4 regions of the Brevibacillus humidisoli genome follow, and region 1 is predicted to be linked to each of the others. Evidence: riboswitches for the same ligand, from Rfam matches in the RefSeq annotation. Region 1 holds a riboswitch; each other region holds the start of a gene.
The links. A riboswitch is a leader RNA that binds a small molecule or an ion and turns the genes downstream of it on or off. The one in region 1 is predicted to bind S-adenosylmethionine.

Region 1 (4,811 bases):
CTTCCGGTTTGGTCTCAAAATAGTCCACTCCGCTCGGACTGATTGCCATCAACTGCTGTTCGGGGTTGTAGATACTGAGATTGCCGCCTCTTCCTTTGGTCAATCCATGGGTGACCAGTTTTTTCCCGTACTCGACGATCTGTTCCCGTTCGTGTTGCAATAGCATGTCTTTCCCTCCTATATAAAAAATGTTTCAGATAAAAATATCCCACAATGCCTCTGGCGATCCTTGTTTGGCCACCCGCGTTGCCATGCCCCGAGATGCCCCGCGAAACAGACTTCACCACAAACGGCAAAGACGGGGACCCAAGCCCCGTCTCTTTACCCAATTCTTTCCTATTCATTATAACACGCTTTCCATCCTACACACGCTTTGCATCTTAACATGCCTTTACATCTTAACACGCTTTACAACCATCGCACGTTTCTCCACTCGCGACACGCTTTACGCCGCGCGAGAGTTCATATTCTCCATATAGCTGTAGAACGCTTCTTTCTTCTTCTTGAACAAGAAGTACGAGACCGCGTAAATCGCAATCACCAAGCCGATCAGCAGCCACGACTGGGAGAGGAAGGCGAGGAAGATCAGGCCAGCGATCGGTTTGGTCAGGATACCAAAGCTGGTGATCAGCAGCACGCCGGTAGGGATGCTTACCCCTACCTCTGTCGCGACCTGGGTAAAGATCGGTGCGGTATAAGTAGCCAGATAGAGTCCCAGGCTGAACCAGATCGTCCCGGAGACCAGCACCTTAAAGATGTTTCCGTTCATGATCGCAACCAATCCCTGTACCATGAATGGCAGCGCGATCAGGTCAACGACAGGCAGTACTTCGTTGCCAGGCAGGATCAGGGCCATCAGCACCATGATCGGGATTAGCGTGATACCGGAGATCAGCGTAGCAGCCTCACCATAGCCGGCCGCGTCGTTAACCCCGAGGTACCACTCGCGGGACTTGCTGCCCTGCTTTCCTTTTTTCTTGGCTGCCTCTGTCAGCGGCAGGAAGGCTTGCGCAAAGATACCGGATACTTTCGGGAAAATCGCCATCACAGCAGCAGTAGCCACACCGACAGTAGCGATTTCGCCCCAGGAGGCAAGCGTGCCCAGTTCTTTCAGGTTCCCCATGATGCCGAGGAACAAGCCGAGCAGCAGACCGAGCGCGATCGGTTCCCCGAGGAAGCCGAGCTTTTTCTGCAAATCGCTGGGGCTGAGGTTGATCTTGCCTGCACCCAGCTTGTCCAGAATCCAGTTCATCCCGATTCCGAACGGCACAGTCCCCACGTGGTGGAGCTGGACAATCGTACAGTTAGGATAATTGAAGTAAGTAGACCAGCGTCTGGCAATCATTTCAGAGAACAAAAGACTGTATAAGTTCAATACGATCATGCAGCCAATCGCCAGTGCCATGCTGTCGGTGATCAGGTAGATCATCGAACCCCATACCATGTACGAATAGTTGTTCCACAGGTCCCCTGGTTGGAAGATGTTGGTCCAACGAGCGAGGAACAGCACGATTTGCAGCAGGATTCCCAGACCGAGGAAGATCATTCCCACTTCGGTTGAGTAGGCGACGACGGCGGTAGCCTGCCAGCCGATGTCAAAGACGGGCAGCTTCACGCCAGTGCTCTCTACCATCTGCTGAACAACCGGCATAATAACAGGGATAAAGGCATTCAACAGCAGGGTGAATCCTTGCAGACCGATCCCGGCGTAGAGCGCGGCGAAAAACGCTTTTTTCACCTGCACCTTCAAAAAGAGGGCGACGATGAAGATGATAAACGGCACGAAGATCTGTGCGCCAAACGTGTCAAAAATCTGCTTCAGTGTTTCCAAAAACATGGTGGTTCCTCCTTGGTGTATTCAACTGTTATGCGTTGATTTGCTCAATCACTTTAAGTACTTCTTCCAAAAACCCTTCCTCGTCAAAACCGGTCAGGAATCCCACGGCGTTGATAGCGGGAATGCTTAGATTCTCCGGTACAGGGGTGGTGTAGGCGATGAAGTCATAGCTGCCCATCTCGGCGTAACTTTCCACCTGCTGCGGTTTCACTTCCGTCGTGGTGATCTTGTAGCCCTTCTCGGCCAGCGCTTCTTTCAACTTCTCGGCCACCATCGTGGAGCTGACTGTCCCCGAGCCACACACCGTCAATACGTTAAACGTTGTTTTCATCTTCGTTCCTCCATCCTTATTGGTAATCTTCCTGCGTTTGGCAATGGTCCTTATTTGGTCACCGTCTGTGCGCTTACGACGCCGCCTAACAGCTCGTACACGCGTTGTCTGGTCGTGGCCTCGCTGATCCCCAGCAGCAGCTCTTTGTCCTGAAACAGCTTCATGAAGTTGCGCAACAGCTGCAGATGTTCCTCCGGCTTGTGGATCGCCAGCATGACGACGATCTTTACGCCTACGGTAACGTCAGGGCTGCCCATCATGGAAAAAGAGACTGGTTCCTTCAGGGTCGCAACCGCTATCGCCGACTGGTTGACGTGAACCGGATCAGCGTGCGGGATGGCGACATAGACGCCTTCGCTGGGAAGTCCGGTCGGATGCAGCTTCTCCCGCTCCACGACTGCGTCCCGGAAGCTGTCCTTCACATACCCCCTGCTGTGCAGCAGAGCGGCCAATCGGCTCAGGATATCCTCCGCCTGCTCCGCTTCCGCCCCCAGCAGGATCAAATCTTCATCAAACGTACTCACAACCATTTCACTCCTTGTGCAACCCCTATTTTCTCGATGGGATAACTATGTTTTGTTTGTATACGAATGCCGCAGCCGCTGCCCTCCTCACCCCCGCGCATCAAAAAAGCCCTTCACTCACAAAAGAGAGAAGGGCTGTCATCCGGTTCAGGATTGATAGCAATTCTTCTCATCTTCGGAATGATTACACATTCACTCTGAAGTTGGCACCGCTGGCGAAGCGCCCGGTTGCCGAGGTTTCATCGGGTCAGTCCCTCAACCTCTCTCGATAAGAAAAGATTGCAAACTATTTATACGGTTGTAACATTGAACTCATTCTAGCCTGCTTGTCGAATTGTGTCAACTGATTTTTTGTCGACCGGCATCAGCAGTTGCCGCAACGTCTGCTGGTCGGCAGCATCGGCACCTAGCTTGCCAGCAGTATCAGCACCTAGCTGGTCAGTAGTATCGGTACGTGGGTCAGTCAGTAGTGCCGGTATGTGAGCCAGTTCCCGGTATGTGAGCCAGTTCTCGGTCTGTGAACCAGTCGGTAGTTCCCGATCTGTGAACCAGTCGGTAGTTCCGATCCTTGAGCCAGTCGGTGAATCTGCTCAGCTGCCCCGCCCTACGAGCTGGTCATCGTGCCGCCATTTACGTGGATGATCTGCCCCGTCACGTAGGAGGAATCTTCAGAGGCCAGGTAGACATAGGCCGGAGCAAGCTCGTAAGGCTGTCCAGCACGCTTCATCGGCGTCTCCGTGCCAAAGGTCGCTACCTGCTGTGCGGAAAAACTGGAGGGGATCAGGGGCGTCCAGATCGGGCCCGGCGCCACGCCATTCACGCGAATCCCTTGTGATACGAGAGAGCCGGACAAGGAACGGGTAAACGTGACGACAGCCCCTTGCGTAGTAGAGTAGTCGAGCAATTGTGTATTTCCTTCATACGCGGTGACGGAAGCAGTATTGATGATCGTACTTCTCGGCTGCAGATAAGGAAGCACCGCCTTGGTCATGTAAAAGAATGAAAAGATGTTCACTTCAAATGTCGTTCGCAACTGCTCGGCGGAGATGTCCAGAATGCTCTCCTGAGGGTATTGGACCGCCACATTGTTGACGAGCGTGTCGATCTTTCCGAAGGTCTCCAGGGTCTGCTGTGCGGTGTACTGGGAGAGCCGCTCATCCCGGATGTCGCCGGCGATCAATAAACAACGGCGGCCATACTGCTCCACCCGCTGCCTGGTCTCGGTGGCATCCACATGCTCATCGTAGTAGACCAGCACGGAGTCAGCCCCTTCTTTGGCAAACGCAATCGCCACCGCCCGCCCAATCCCGCTGTCCCCGCCGGTAATGATCGCCACTTTATCCTGCAGCTTCCCGCTTCCCTGATAACGCGGGTTGTCCGAGAGGGGTCTTGGCACCATGATGGCTTCGATGCCCGGATGACGGTCCTGATGCTGGGGAGGAAATGTGATCGGCACGTTTTCACATTGCCTGACCCAGCCTAGATACGGATACATAACCGGTTAAGCCTCCCTTTTGGGTATTTTCCCTGTACTCTATTCCGGCATCCGTTGATCTGTGCTACCTCCCGAGGCAGGCTTGGCAAACTGCTCAATCTCATCCTTAAACTCCTCCAGCAAAGCAGGCGTGTACCGCTTCTCTCCTTTTCGATCCCGTACCTTCCGCCAGAGGAAGGCGGCGATTTCCAGCTTGTTTTTCCACTGCTTCGACTGCGGATCGGCGTGGAACTCTTTTACGAAGCCGTTCCACTGATAGGTCTTGTCCTCAGCAGTAGGCGGATTGGCCTTGGTGTGATTCTTCTGGCGGCTGCTATCGTACACCGCAATCAGATCAGCCACCGTCATCTCTTGGTCATTCCGCTTCTCTGCGTCCCGCAGAGCGGCAGCCATCTCCTTGGTGAACGAGAACTTGTTTACCCCGTAATATTCTTGAAAAAAAGCCCTCGCTTCTTGATTAAACCGAAACCCTTCCGGAATCAGCCGGGTCTGTAATGTAATCGGGCCGGATCGCTGCTTCCGCCGCTGCTGGGTTGTCTTTGCCCGCTGGTTGTGGACGGTTTCTCCTATTAGCAGATGGACAATTCTCTCCTCCAGCTCCGCTTTGGTGCCGGACGAGGAGAG
Region 2 (4,811 bases), 620 kb from region 1:
CATGAACGTCAAAGGACGGCTGACGCACATCAAAAGCGATTGGATGGAATCGGGCAACGCCTTTGCCGATATCGTGGAAGCCCGCAACAAATTGTTGAAGATGGGCCACAGCGGCCCCTATGCCTTGGTCGTATCGCCAGAGCTGTACTCGCTGCTGCACAGAGTCCACAAAGGGACCAATGTACTGGAGATCGAGCACGTGCGCAGCCTGGTCACAGACGGGGTATACCAATCACCCGTCATTAAGGGTAAGGCAGGCGTACTGGTTGCCACCGGCCGTCACAATCTCGATCTGGCCATCGCTGAAGATTTTGACACGGCCTTCCTCGGCGACGAGCAGATGAACCACCTGTTCCGTGTATACGAGTGCGTGGTTCTGCGAATTAAGCGCCCCAGTGCGATTTGTACGTTGGAGGAAGCAGAGGGCTAATCACGGCAGGCTAATGACGTCGTGTTAATCACGGCAGTTAGTTTTGAACTTAGCTCAGTGGGAATATCCTAACCGGTTATGGAATGAAAACAAGCGGCACGCCTTTCACGGCTTGCCGCTTGTTTATGTACCACTTTTTATGAAAAGAAGCGCTAAGCGATCCGTACGACCTTTGTTTGCTCCCCGGATGGGAGGAATGGCAGATCAACGTGCTCTCTTGCCTGCTCCAGTCCCACATCCTGAACCAGTATCTGCACCTCTTCCTGAAACGGAGGCGTACAACTACCCTCGTTCAACTCACACAGACGCTTAAGATGACGCAGGCGCTCTGCCAGCTTTTGTTCCCGCATCCACTCGTTTTGCAGCTCGCATACATTCACGTGCCTGGCATCGGCGATCATGCCAATCTCGTTGACGTGTACGATCAAGCGCTGCCCCTCTTCGGTGACAAAGCCGATCGAACAAAACTGGGAAGCTGCCATTTCCAAACGCGTAATCACCGCATTCCGGTACTCCTCTCCGGAACGAAGGCGAAGCATGCCAGCCTCTACCGCACCGCCCACTTTTCGCTCATTGGCAATCACCGTATACATATCTGTGTAACCGTCGATCTGGTACCGCATAACGCCCTCCTGTGTACAGCGAAGATCAGTTCACATGATCAAGCGAAATGATACTCATTATCATTATCTGCAACCATCGTATAATGAAAATCATTATCTGTCAATATCAAGCTCACAGCAAGGAGTGTTGTTTCTGCATGAGTTTATCGTTAGTTTATCCAGACATACTCTTTTCTAACAAACCTCTTTTGGCTCTCGTTTACCCTATGCAGTTGCCCAGCAAAAGGTGAAAAATCGTCAAGACTCGACCCAATTTTCCGAATTTACTGTTTTCACGTGAAACAAAAAGTCAACCAAGTACCTGATTGACCTGATCATATGAAAATGCCCAGCAAGCCACAAGCGCTGCTGGACACCCTCCTATCGTCCTGCTGAAAACAGTTCCAATCTGGCGATTCGCTGGACAGCCTCGACCAATCGCTGCTCCGATGTCAACAATGCTACCCGAACGTAGTTTTCACCATGCTCACCGAATCCAATGCCCGGTGCTACCACAACGTGTGCCTTTTCCAGCAGCAGATCAGCAAACGCGGCTGACCCCATCTTGTCCGGCACCGGCAGCCAGGCAAAGAAAGAACCTTGCGAAGGCGACGCCTGCCAGCCGATCTGTCGCAAGCTGTCAAACAACGCATTGCGACGACTTTCATAGGTTTCGACCAGTTGGCGTACGCACTCCTGTGTATCGGTCATCGCCCGTACTGCCGCCATCTGTACAGCACCAAACAAACTGACAAAATAGTGATCCTGGAGCAGGTTCATCATGCGAACCAACTCCCGGTTGCCAACCATTGCACCGACACGCCATCCTGCCATGTTGTAAGTTTTGGACAGTGTGTAGAACTCCACCCCTACCTCTTTGGCGCCAGGGGTCTGCAGAAAGCTAACCGGCTTCTTGCCGTCGTAACTGATCGCACCATAGGCGAAATCGTGACATACGACGATCTCATGGCGCCGTGCAAAGCGGACTGTTTCCTCGAAAAACTGGATAGGGGCAGTAACCGCAGTTGGATTGTTCGGGTAGTTGAGGAACATCAATCTTGCCCTCTCCAGATCTGCCGGCGTCAGCTCACCGTAGCCGGGGAGAAACTGGTTCTCTTCCCGCAGCGGCATCATCACCATGCGCCCGCCGGATATTGCCACGCCCGACCAGTAGTCTGGATATCCCGGATCGGGCACCAATGCCACATCACCGGGGTCAAGCAACACCTGACAAATCTCGACAAGCCCGGTTTTGCTCCCAAACAAGATGGCGACCTCTTCTTCCGGATCGAGATCCACATCGAATTCCTGCTTGTACCAGTGGGCAACTGCTTCTTTCAGTTCCCGTCTGCCCTGGAACGGCGGATACTTGTGATGCATGGGATCGGCAGCCTGTCTCTGCAATTCTTCCACAATATGCGGGGGAGTCGGCAAGTCAGGATTCCCCTGCCCGAGGTTGATAATGTCATGCCCTTCCGCTATTACCTTGTTTACTTTGGCCACAAGAGTAGAAAAGAATTGCGTGGGTAGTTGATTCATGATGGAAGCGGGTCTGATGCGCATCGTCTGTCCTTCCTTTCAAGCCAAAGAATAAACCCCTTCTTCCATACAGAAGAAGGGGTATGCATCTGCCAGCACAGCCTTATCTGTCAGGAAGTACTCCTGCTGGATTTGGCACAGCATCTCGCTTGTGGGCGAGACCCGCTGCCGGGCTTCATAGGGCCAGTCCCTCCGCCTCTCTCGATAAGTGATCGACTTGTCAGATCGTTCTGTTTTCGATCTTTTTCTATACTAGCGGGGGGTTGCAGCAATGTCAATCCCCCCGTTTACAGCTGTTTGCTTACTTGTCGGTCTGCTGGATCTTGACCTTGGCGCCATCCTTCAGCATCGTCTGACCTTTTACGACTACTTGATCACCTTTATTCAAGCCGCTCAGGATCTCGATCTTGTCGCTTGACTCGGCCCCAGTGGTTACTTCCACCTGCTTGGCCTGATCACCTTCTACAATGTACGCATAACGCTTGCCATCCTGATCGAACACAGCCGTTCTCGATACAACCAGTGTCTTGGCATTCTCGGTGCCATCGCTCAGCTGCACATTTGCGACCATGTCAGACTTTAATTCACCTGTTGGATTGGGGATCGAGATTTCTACCGGGTATCCCTTGACCTGTTGATCCATCACCGGGCTGATCGCCGTTACACTAGCTTCCAGTTCTTTATCCAAAGCCGGCAGGTGAACCGTCACCTTGGAGCCAACCTGAAGCGTTGTAATCTCCTGTTCGGAAACGTTCACCTTGACCAGCAGCGGATCAGTGGTAACTAGCACGACTACCGGCATCTGTGGCGAGGCCATCTCTCCTACCGACCCTGAAACAGATGAGACTACGCCAGAGATAGGAGCCGTAACCGTTGAGTTGGCCAGTTGTTCCCTAGCGTTCTCCAGAGAGACTCGAGCCTGGTCAACCGAGGCTTGGGATACACCGATTCCCACTTGCTTCTGCGCTGCGTCGTAGGTAGCTTTTGCATTGTCATAGGCCGTTTGCGCATTGGTTACAGCCGATTTCGCCTGCTCATATTGCTGCTGAGAGATGGCACCCTGGCTGAATAACTGATTCATCCGTTGTTCATTCAGCTTCGCGTCTTTCAGCGCCTGCTCTGCCTGGGTCAGGCTGTTTTTAGCCTGCTCCACCCCTTGAGCGGAACTTGTATCGCTCTGCTTGAAGTTGGCCAATGCCAGCTTGTAAGCCGCTTCTGCCTGCTGCACGCTGTTCATCAGGTCCTGTTGATCCAGCTTGAACAGCACATCTCCCTGGCTCACTTTTTGTCCCAGTTCAACATTGAGTGTTTGAATCTTGCCGCTTACCTTAGGAGCGACCTGTACCGTCTTGCCTGGGGCAAGCGTGCCTGTCAAACCTGCTGCTACGCCAACCGATCCTTCGGTCAAACTCTCCACCTGTACCGGGATAGGCGCTTCTTCCTTCTGTTCCTCCACCGCAGTCGGTTGGGCACTACAGCCGGCTAACACCAATGTCAGCATCACAAAACTCGTCAGGTATTGTTTTACACGTCTCATATGTTTCCTCCTTCCAGACTCGGTCCGGCTTCTTCGGCGGCTGTTTTCAGGCCCCGGCGCTTGCGAAAGCGGAACCCACGAATCTTGCGTCCCCAATCGTCAAACAAGGTGTAGACGACCGGGATCAAGAACAGTGTGATCAATGTGGAAAAGCTGAGACCGAAAATGACGACGATCGCCATAGGAGCCATCGACTCATTCCCCGAACCGCCGCCAAACGCGAGCGGCATGATGGCAAGTACTGTCGTCAATGTTGTCATCAAGATTGGACGCAGACGCAGCGGCCCTGCTTGGAGAATGGCCTCGTTTCTCTCTTCTCCCCGTTTTCGAAGCGTGTTCACGTAGTCAATCAACACGATCGCGTTGTTCACGACAATCCCGATCAATAGAATATACCCGATCAAAGCTGGCACACTTAGCGGGTTTCCGGTCAACAACAGCCCGACCACGACGCCAATCAAGGTTGGCGGAATGGAGAACATGATGATGAACGGACTGAACAGGGATTCAAACTGGCTGGCCATCACCATGTAGACCAGAGCGATTGACAAGATGATCGCCAGTCCAAGGCTGCTAAAGGATTCAGCCATCTCTTGAGCATCCCCGCCCATTTCTACGATGTAGCCATCAGGCAAAGAAAGCTGATCCAGTTTCGCCCTGATTTCCATCGTGATCGAATTCAGATCCCGTCCGACAGTATCTC
Region 3 (4,811 bases), 510 kb from region 1:
CTGGCCGCGTAAGGAATCGCTCGTTTTTTTTCGTCTATCTCCCAGTAACGTCAAGGAGGGGCACATGGATAAATCAGGAAAAAGATCTGTTTGAATATCCTTGGTGAGATCAAAGTTGAACAAAAGAGATTCTATCGGCTAGAAGAAGGACAGGACACGCACCGTATCAAAAATTTGTGGCCAAAGGTGCAGCTATTTGGATCGGACTGTAGATAGAGAGATTTCCGTGCGGTACATGGAAGGAGTTTGTGATAAGAGATCCAGATGGATATGTGATCGGATTCGGGCCAGCTCAAAAGCGGAGATGCCTATATCTCCATCTCCTCCCCCCATCTCAATCACAATCCCCATCTTCACACGGTACGACGGAAGAGATTTGAATGCGTTTCCACACCACATATCCATACAGGAGCGGGATGCCCAATACGCTGCTGAGCAGTACATTGGATGTGGCTGGCGTAACCGCCCACCCGAAAATCGCCTCCTGAAACGGAGTCTCAGACACCATCACATCAAGCAGCGCCGCAAGCGTAAGTCCTGTATAGTTGCCGGCTGCTGCCAGCACAACAAACATCACCAGGTGCATGCCCAGCATCTGGCCCTGTCTAGGCTGATATCCGGGAACGACATACAGCAGCCCGGTAATAAAACCGATGATGCCGTTGGCGACACTCCAGTGCCACCAGATATCCTGAAGAAGCAGATCCACTCCCATATTCCCCAGAAAGCCGACGAAAAAACCGGTTACCGGCCCAAATATTGCAGCAGTAACGGCCAATATCGCGATAGCAGGTCGAAAGTGGGCAGTATCTCCTACTTCGATGCCTGCTGTTGCATAAGACAGAAAGGCATACAAGACGGATGCGGCTGTAATGACCAACCACCTGTATCGCCAATCGACACGTCGCTCGTTGAACACAAGATTCCCTCCTGTTCGGACTAGCTACCAGTATATTCCCAAAACCAGTACAGATCAAACTACTGCAAACCATTTTACCATTCTGAAACTTTTCCCTGTGGTTGTTCGTAGTCTCTATAGTAAACAATAAACCGAGTACGGATAAGGAGGAACACGAATGATCATAACGACTACCAGCACACTGCAAGGAAAAGAGATCGTGGAGTACTACGGCGTGGTTAGCGGAGAGGTAATCATGGGGGCCAATGTGGTACGTGATTTTCTCGCCGGTATCACAGATATTATCGGAGGACGCAGCGGAGCATACGAAAGCAAGCTGAATGAAGGGCGGGAACTGGCCCTTCAGGAGATGTCCGAGAAAGCCAGACGACTCGGGGCCAATGCCGTCATCGGAGTCGATCTCGATTTCGAAACACTGCGCGAAGGCATGATGATTGTCGTCGCTACGGGAACGGCGGTTCGAGTCAAGGAGTAATCGTCAACGAGCAGGCTCCCTCTTTTCCTAGAGGGAGTTCGTTCGTTGTAAATACCGGTAATGTTTGACAAGCTTTTTTTGTTACAGTATAATCCAACTAATCAGATAGGAATTCTGACCAACCATATAACGAAAATCTCTTATGAAGAGAGGTGGAGGGACTTGGCCCAATGAAACCTCGGCAACCTAATTGTTTAATTGTGGTGCCAAATCCAGCGGAACTGCTCCGGGAGATAAGAGAGGAATGGTAGACCTGAATTGAATCTGGCTTCCACCTCTTCCTTCGGAAGAGGTTTTTTCATGGAAAGGAGCGGATGACCCCCATCGATGTAATACTGTGGCACAAGAAAACGGAGTCCAGACTGATGCGCACATGTTCTGCACCATAGAAAAAAGGAGAGAAATCAAAATATGAAAAAGAGTTTATTAGCAGCTATCCTGCTCATAATGGCTACATTGGTTTCAGCATGCGGCGGCAAAGAAGAAGCGGCCCAAACAGGCGGACAATCCGCCGAGCAGCAAGTGATCAAAGTAGGTGTGACCGGGGGACCGCATGAAGAGATTCTGAACAAGGTGAAAGAGGTAGCGAAAGCGGAAGGTTTGGAAGTAGAGGTCGTCGTATTCAACGACTACGTCCTGCCGAACCAGGCTCTTGACAAAGGAAACATTGACCTCAACAGTTTTCAGACGATTCCGTTTCTCGAAAAATTTAACCAAGACCATAAAACCAACATCGTGGTAATCGGCAAAACTGTCACCTTCCCGATGGGGCTATACTCCACCAAGTATAAAAGCGTAGAGGAGATCCCTGAAGGGGGAATCGTCGGGATTCAAAATGATCCGACCAACCGTGCGCGAGCACTGCTGCTCTATCAGTCAGCCGGTCTGATCACATTAAAAGAGGGTGTCGGCGATCAGGCCACACCGCAAGATATCACCGATAATCCGAAAAACCTGGAGTTCAAGGAGCTGGAAGCACCGTTTCTCGCTCGCTCACTCAACAATCTTGATGCAGCCAGCATCAATACCAACTTCGCCATGGAAGCCGGGTACAATCCAACGAAAGATTCGATCTTTGCAGAAGGCGGAGACTCCCCCTATGTAAATGTTCTGGCTGTGAACGAATCAGAGAAGGAGAACCCTACCTACAAAAAACTGGTGGAAATCTACCGTTCCGAAGAAGTGAAGAAGTTTATCGAAGAACACTTTGCAGGAGCAGTGCTCCCCTCCTGGTAGGGAAACACATCTTTGAACAGCGAGGAGCCCCGATCCATGATACAGCTTACCGATATACACAAGACGTACAGAGTTGGAAACAAGCAGATAGATGCGTTGAAAGGCGTCAGCGTACAAATCAAAAAAGGAGAAATTTTCGGCGTAATCGGCTTTAGCGGAGCAGGCAAGAGCACCCTGCTCCGTACGATCAACTTGCTCGAAAAGCCTACCAGTGGAACAGTCGCCGTCAACGGCCGGGACATGCTGGCGCTAAAAGAGAAAGAGCTGCGCAATGCCCGCAAAAAAATAGGCATCATCTTTCAACATTTCAACTTGCTCTCTTCCTACAACGTGTTTGACAACGTCGCCGAGATTTTGCGGATGAACCGCGTGCGCAAAGACGTGATCGATAAAAAGGTGGCCGATCTGCTGCGTCTCGTAGGGCTGGAGGACAAAGCCAACGCATATCCGGCACAGCTTTCTGGCGGGCAGAAACAACGCGTCGGCATCGCCCGAGCTCTCGCTATGGACCCCGAGATCCTGTTGTGCGATGAGGCAACCTCTGCTCTCGACCCACAGACGACCGATTCGATTCTGGAGCTTCTGCTCGATATCAATCGAAGATTTAACTTGACGATTGTGCTGATCACCCATGAGATGCAGGTGATCAAAAAAATCTGCGATCGCGTAGCGATCATGGAAAACGGTGTGATCATCGAGCAAGGCAGTGTGATCGATGTTTTTAGCAGTCCGAAGCAACAGACCACACGCAACTTCATCCGGACGATCTTTGACGACGAAGTCCCGGCCGACATGATGGCCAAGATCAAGCATACCGGTCCCGCTGCCAAAGTGCTGCGAGTCGCCTTCCGCGGCGATGCGGCCTTGGACCCGGTGTTGGGAACGTTGACGGCTCGCTACCCGGTCACCACGAACCTGTTGTACGGCTCCATTACCTCCATCAAAGGTACAGCGCTGGGCATCCTGCTGCTGCATATATCCGGAGAGGAGAACGATGTGGAGGAAGCAATCGCTTACCTTCGCAAGTCCGTCTACAGTGTCGATCTAGTCCCGCAAGAGGAGGTGGCAGGATGATCGAACGTCTGCAGGAAATGCTGCCCTTGTTCGGGCAATCGCTACAGGAAACAGTGATCATGGTGGGGATTTCGCTGTTTATCGCTACCTTGATCGGCATCCCGCTGGGAGTGCTGCTGGTGATCACCCGGCCCGGCCATCTTGCGCCAAGCGCATTGATTTTCCATACCCTGAATACAATCATTAACGTGATTCGTTCGCTCCCGTTTATTATTTTAATGGTGGCGATCATTCCGTTTACAGAGTTGATCGTCGGCACGTCAATCGGTATCGAAGGGGCGATTGTCCCACTCATCGTCTATACCGCCCCATATATCTCCCGCTTGATGGAAACGGCACTGCTGGAGGTGGACCGCGGGGTGGTTGAGGCCTATCAGGCCATGGGTGCATCTCGCTCGCAGATCATCTTCCGCATCATGATTCGTGAAGCGAGACCTGGTATCGTCTTGTGTCTGACCATTGCCACCATCGGTTTGATCGGTGCAACCGCCATGGCGGGTGCGGTGGGTGCCGGCGGCTTGGGCGACCTTGCTTTGCGCTACGGGTATCAGCAGTGGGATATTGAGGTGATGATCGCCACGGTGATCATCCTGATCTGTCTCGTACAATTGATCCAATCATTGGGAAACTGGGCTGCCCGCAAGTTAAAAAAGAGCGCGTAATCCTGTTATCGCGCACGGGAGGCATACAACATGAGGCTAAATCAAGCCAGTCTGCTTCGCGACATCAGACGCTTGACCGCAGACGAACGGGCGACAGAGACCGAATCGATCCTGCTGCAGCACAGCAAGGACGAATCGCATCACAACCCTGTACTGCCTGATATCGTGGTCTTTCCCGTCTCAACAAAAGAGGTGTCCGCCATCCTCCAATACGCCACCGAACACCACATCCCTGTGGTTCCCTTTGGAGCAGGCTCCAGCCTGGAAGGGCACTGCGTCCCGCTCAAGGGCGGCATCTCGATCGACTTCCAATACATGAACGAGATTCTGGAGATTCGTCCCGAAGATTTTCTTGTCCGCGTACAGCCTGGAGTGACCCGCACTCAGCTAAACCAGGCGTTAAAGAAATACGGACTGTTTTTTCCCGTTGATCCAGGTGCTGCTG
Region 4 (4,811 bases), 230 kb from region 1:
AGTGGACCTAGGTGCCAAAGTGATTCTGATGTCTGTCAGCAGTATACAGCATTCTGCACAGTTGGAGCAGGCGGTGAAGCGAGCCGAGGAGCGTGGGGTGGTGCTCGTTGCTGCCGCGGGAAACGAATCCAGTCGAGTCACCTATCCGGCCGGCTACCCGACAGTCATAGCCGTAGGAGCAGTCAATGAAAAAAACCAAGTGATTTATCAGTCCAATACCGGACCAGAACTGAACCTGGTTGCTCCTGGTTGGAGCATCTACACCACCCAGCGGGGCGGTGGCTACTGGTCATTTAAAGGCACATCTGCAGCTGCTCCTCAGGTTGCTGCAGCAGCGGCGATGATCTTGAGCCGTCACCCCCACCTGACACCATTGGAAGTGCGTCAGCTGCTTTATCACACGGCTACAGATCTGGGGAGCAAGGGATGGGACAGACAAACAGGCTACGGTTTGTTGAATGTGGATGCCGCAGTTCGCAGAGGGCTGCCGGCCGACATTAACGAGCCCAACAACAGCAGGCCAGCCGCAGCAGCATTTCCCATTGAGTCGCAGGTCCGCGGTTCGTTGGATCACGCCGATACCGTTGACTGGTACTACACCGATATACCTTATGACGGTAAGCTGTCCGCATCCGTCTGGGTATCATCCTATTCCGTCGCGCCGCTTGCCATTACCTTTTACAATGGAGATCAGACTACCTCCTACTATCCAAGTTCGGGGCACACCTTGCATGTTCCGGTTGAACAGGGGAGAGTGTATATAAAAGTAGAGCGGGGCGGAGGGGCCGGTTCCCTATCCTACTTGCTGACCAGCCGCTTTCAGATTGCAGCTGACCGTTATGAGAACAATGACCAACTGGATGCGGCGCGACCACTGCCGCCAGGGAATCGCGTCAGCATATTGGGCAATTTTCACCGTGCGGGAGATGTCGATTGGTTTTCGTATTACGTGCGTGGTCCGGGCAAGCTAGGTGTGACCGTTACATCGGATACATACCGGATTGATCCTGTCCTGTTCATCGCCAAAGAGAAGGAAAGAGGTGTTGAGATTGACAACAACAGCTCTGTTCCCAATATCGAGCAAGCCAACCTGGATGTCACCACAGGAAAATACTACGTCAGACTAACCGACTACTGGGGAAATCAAGTAAACGGCGAATACCAGTTGGAGGTCATATATACACCAGAGCGACAGGATGAGAATGAGCCAAACGATACCTACAACCGCGCCACCAACCTGGGGAACAGCATGCTGATGACCGGAACGCTGGCTACAGAGCATGATTATGACTGGTTCCAGTTTGTCATCTCCGAAGACACGTATGCGACCATTCGCGCCCCATACATCCCGGTGCGCTCAGGCGTCCATTTCTCGCTTTACAAGGCAGGACCGACACGCAACTATCTACTCGCTTCGGCTACCAATGTGGCAGAACTATCGAGAGCAGGCAGCTACATCTATGCATATAAATTAACTCCCGGGACCTATTATGTTCGACTGAACAGTATGGTACCCTTCCGGTATGACGCCTACCGACTCACCATTACTCGCGAGAGGCTGATTGATGGTTATCGGGATATCAGCAACCACTGGGCTCGCGCTGAGATTGCCCGACTGTCCAAGCGGGGCATCGTCCGTGGATTTGAGGATTCTACGTTCCGGCCCAATCAGACGGTGACGCGCGCAGAATTTGCCACAATGCTGATCCGTACCATGTCGGAGAAGGGGCTGTACACGGGGAATGTCAATGTGAGAAATCCTTTCCGGGATATTAACCGGGCACACTGGGCTCACGAAAATATTATCAAAGCGTACAGCCTCGGTATTTTGGCAGGATACCCTGATCGTACGATTCGCCCCAACCAGCCAGTTACCCGGTCAGAGATGGCGGTCATGGTAGCGCGCGCCAAGGGGTTGTACACCTACAAGCGCAGCCGAAGTTCGTACCGAGATGTTTCGGTCGATTACTGGGCGTCACCAGCAATCGAGTCGCTCACCAGCCTGGGATATGTGAGAGGGATTAGCTACCGGACGTTCCAACCACAGGCCAAAACTCGCCGCGTCGAGGTGGTCGTCCTGTTGACCAAAGCCTTTAACCTGTAGGAGGAGAAGAGATGAAGAAGAACATCAAGGGAATTGTCGCTCTTGCCGCAGTAGGCGTCTTGATTTTTGCCGGGCAAGCGTGGGCTGATTATGCCGGTTCGGCCGGTATTCCCGGCTCGGCGGATGATCCGGTCGTGACGAAAAGTTATGTCGATGAGAAGATTCAACAAGCGCTCGGCGGGGGACAAGCACCCTCGCAACAGCAGTCTGAGCCGCAAGGAAGCAGTCTGGTCGTAGAGGAACTGACGCCGGGAGAGACGTTGTACGGTTTTGAGGGCACGGAATTTATTGTCCGCACAGGCCAAGTAATCGCCGTGCCTGGTCAGAATGGAGATGGTTTGACCGATCTTACGGCTGGTGTCGATCTGCAGGGGGGCGATCCAGTCGGGTTAAATCATCTGCTGTTGATCCCTCGTTCCGATTCCCGTGGACTTCGCTTGGCACCTGATTACGATGGGACAGCCTACGTGATTGTTCGCGGAAAATACGAATCGCGCAGCCAGTAGTCCATTGACACAACTGGAAAAAACGGTTATTCTATTACCCGTAATGGATACTCTTATCCAGAGCAGGCGGAGGGACTGGCCCGATGAAGCCCGGCAACCGTCTCGTACGGTGCTAACCAGCAGAATGGTTGCCATTCTGGCCGATAAGAGGTTAGGGAACGCATACAAAGTACCTTTTCCTCAAAAAGATGGAAAAGGTTTATTTTTTGGACGTGAGAGAAACCCGATTCGGCTAGCCACACTATTCGTATAAAAGTTCAAAAGGAGGTTGGATTATGGCACTGCAAAAAGGTCGTCGTCTCTTTACATCAGAGTCTGTTACAGAAGGGCACCCTGATAAAATCTGCGACCAGATTTCTGACGCGGTCCTGGACGAGATTTTGTCGAAAGATCCCAATGCACGGGTGGCGTGCGAAACGTCGGTCACAACCGGGCTGGTGTTGGTAGCAGGAGAGATTACCACCAATACCTATGTCGACATCCAAAGGTTGGTTCGTGACACGATCCGGGAGATTGGATATGACCGTGCCAAGTTTGGTTTCGATGCCGATACGTGCGGCGTCATTACAGCGATTGGTGAGCAGTCGGCAGATATTGCGCTCGGCGTGGACAAGGCATTGGAAGCACGCGAAGGAAGTATGACAGATGAAGAGATTGAAGCGATTGGTGCCGGCGATCAAGGTCTGATGTTTGGCTTTGCCTGCAATGAGACACCTGAATTGATGCCGCTTCCGATCAGTATGGCCCACCAACTGGCCCGTCGACTCACTGAAGTGCGGAAGAACGGAACCCTTGCCTACCTGCGTCCTGACGGCAAAACACAAGTAACCGTAGAGTACGATGGTGACAAGCCGGTTCGCATCGATACGATTGTCATCTCCACCCAACATGCACCAGAGACCACCCTGGAACAAATCAAGGCTGATCTGATGGAGCACGTGATTAAGCCAGTGGTGCCAGCCGAATTCCTGGATGAGCAAACGAAGTACTTTATCAATCCGACCGGCCGCTTTGTCATCGGCGGGCCGCAGGGAGATGCTGGATTGACCGGCCGCAAGATCATTGTCGATACATACGGTGGCTATGCCCGACACGGCGGAGGTGCTTTCTCGGGGAAAGATCCGACCAAGGTGGATCGCTCCGGTGCGTATGCTGCCCGCTATGTAGCGAAAAACATTGTTGCTGCCGGCCTTGCTGAAAAATGTGAGGTACAGGTCGCTTATGCGATCGGGGTGGCACAGCCAGTTTCGATTGCGATCGATACGTTTGGCACAGGAACGGTGTCTGAATCGGACTTGGTTGCCCTGGTTCGAAAGCACTTTGACCTGCGTCCTGCCGGGATCATCAAGCAGTTGGACCTGCGCCGTCCGATCTACAAGCAGACTGCAGCATATGGGCACTTTGGCCGTAACGACCTACAGGTTCCTTGGGAACAAACAGACAAGGCGGAAGCGCTCAAACAGGATGCTGCCCAGTTGACAAAATAAGAGCGTAATCCATGTCACAAAAGCGCTTGGCTGATCAGCCGGGCGCTTTTTGTGGTTCGCCTTTCCTCTGTTGGATCTTAGTGTATAAAGGATTCTTATTACCTATGTCGAATGATTAGGAGGAATCAAATCGTACCCTACAGGCATTCCTCTGGCGGCTCCATCTTCAATGCGAACAGGCCAGTGAGAAGGAGGAAGCTTCGTGTTCAGACGATTCCCTTACTTGATCGTAATGACTGCGGTCATTACGTTGGTAATGGTAGGGTTATTTTTGTTAACAAATACGAAAATGGCGAAAGATGTTGACAATATGCAACATTTTCCCCCATCTCCCACGTCTAAAGATCATAGGCAGAACGATTCAACGATAGAAGCACCGCTTCCATCGACGGATGTGCCTACACCTAAGCCGCTCCAAGAGCAGACATGGTACCGCGATCAAGTAGTCGTCCTGATGTACCATCATATTGCTGACAACCCGCAGACCCGGTACGTCATTCGTCCCGAACAATTCGCTTCTCATATGGCTTTTTTGCATGAGAACGACTTGCGGCCTATCTCGCTGGGAGAGTTTCTGCGGTTTGTCGACACCGGAGTCTTGCTCACGAAAAACGCGGTTTTGATTACCTTTGATGATGGGTATGAAAGTTATTACAAAGAAGCATTTCCTGTGTTGGAAAAGTACGGTTATCCATCAGTCAACTTTGTGATCGC

Region 2: it holds a riboswitch for S-adenosylmethionine, as region 1 does, so the genes downstream of both, LOK74_RS14810 (pyridoxal phosphate-dependent aminotransferase) here and LOK74_RS17695 (PTS sugar transporter subunit IIA) in region 1, are expected to answer to the same signal.
Region 3: it holds a riboswitch for S-adenosylmethionine, as region 1 does, so the genes downstream of both, LOK74_RS15280 (MetQ/NlpA family ABC transporter substrate-binding protein) here and LOK74_RS17695 (PTS sugar transporter subunit IIA) in region 1, are expected to answer to the same signal.
Region 4: it holds a riboswitch for S-adenosylmethionine, as region 1 does, so the genes downstream of both, metK (methionine adenosyltransferase) here and LOK74_RS17695 (PTS sugar transporter subunit IIA) in region 1, are expected to answer to the same signal.

What each region holds. Positions count from the first base shown of each region.
Region 1 is NZ_CP087263.1:3,619,803-3,624,613, forward strand. Features, by position in the region: gene LOK74_RS17680 (L-fuculose-phosphate aldolase) at 1-166, opposite strand, end outside; gene LOK74_RS17685 (PTS galactitol transporter subunit IIC) at 446-1,837, opposite strand; gene LOK74_RS17690 (PTS sugar transporter subunit IIB) at 1,866-2,168, opposite strand; gene LOK74_RS17695 (PTS sugar transporter subunit IIA) at 2,219-2,692, opposite strand; SAM riboswitch class I at 2,859-2,967, opposite strand; gene LOK74_RS17700 (SDR family oxidoreductase) at 3,297-4,187, opposite strand; gene LOK74_RS17705 (SAP domain-containing protein) at 4,227-4,811, opposite strand, start outside.
Region 2 is NZ_CP087263.1:2,995,473-3,000,283, forward strand. Features, by position in the region: gene LOK74_RS14800 (family 1 encapsulin nanocompartment shell protein) at 1-430, shown strand, start outside; gene LOK74_RS14805 (hypothetical protein) at 583-1,053, opposite strand; gene LOK74_RS14810 (pyridoxal phosphate-dependent aminotransferase) at 1,414-2,595, opposite strand; SAM riboswitch class I at 2,672-2,782, opposite strand; gene LOK74_RS14815 (efflux RND transporter periplasmic adaptor subunit) at 2,873-4,108, opposite strand; gene LOK74_RS14820 (efflux RND transporter permease subunit) at 4,105-4,811, opposite strand, start outside.
Region 3 is NZ_CP087263.1:3,104,968-3,109,778, forward strand. Features, by position in the region: gene LOK74_RS15270 (ECF transporter S component) at 335-919, opposite strand; gene LOK74_RS15275 (YbjQ family protein) at 1,077-1,394, shown strand; SAM riboswitch class I at 1,532-1,634, shown strand; gene LOK74_RS15280 (MetQ/NlpA family ABC transporter substrate-binding protein) at 1,806-2,630, shown strand; gene LOK74_RS15285 (methionine ABC transporter ATP-binding protein) at 2,667-3,704, shown strand; gene LOK74_RS15290 (methionine ABC transporter permease) at 3,701-4,366, shown strand; gene LOK74_RS15295 (FAD-binding oxidoreductase) at 4,397-4,811, shown strand, end outside.
Region 4 is NZ_CP087263.1:3,850,194-3,855,004, reverse strand. Features, by position in the region: gene LOK74_RS18845 (S8 family peptidase) at 1-2,104, shown strand, start outside; gene LOK74_RS18840 (hypothetical protein) at 2,116-2,610, shown strand; SAM riboswitch class I at 2,661-2,760, shown strand; gene metK (methionine adenosyltransferase) at 2,892-4,097, shown strand; gene LOK74_RS18830 (polysaccharide deacetylase family protein) at 4,300-4,811, shown strand, end outside.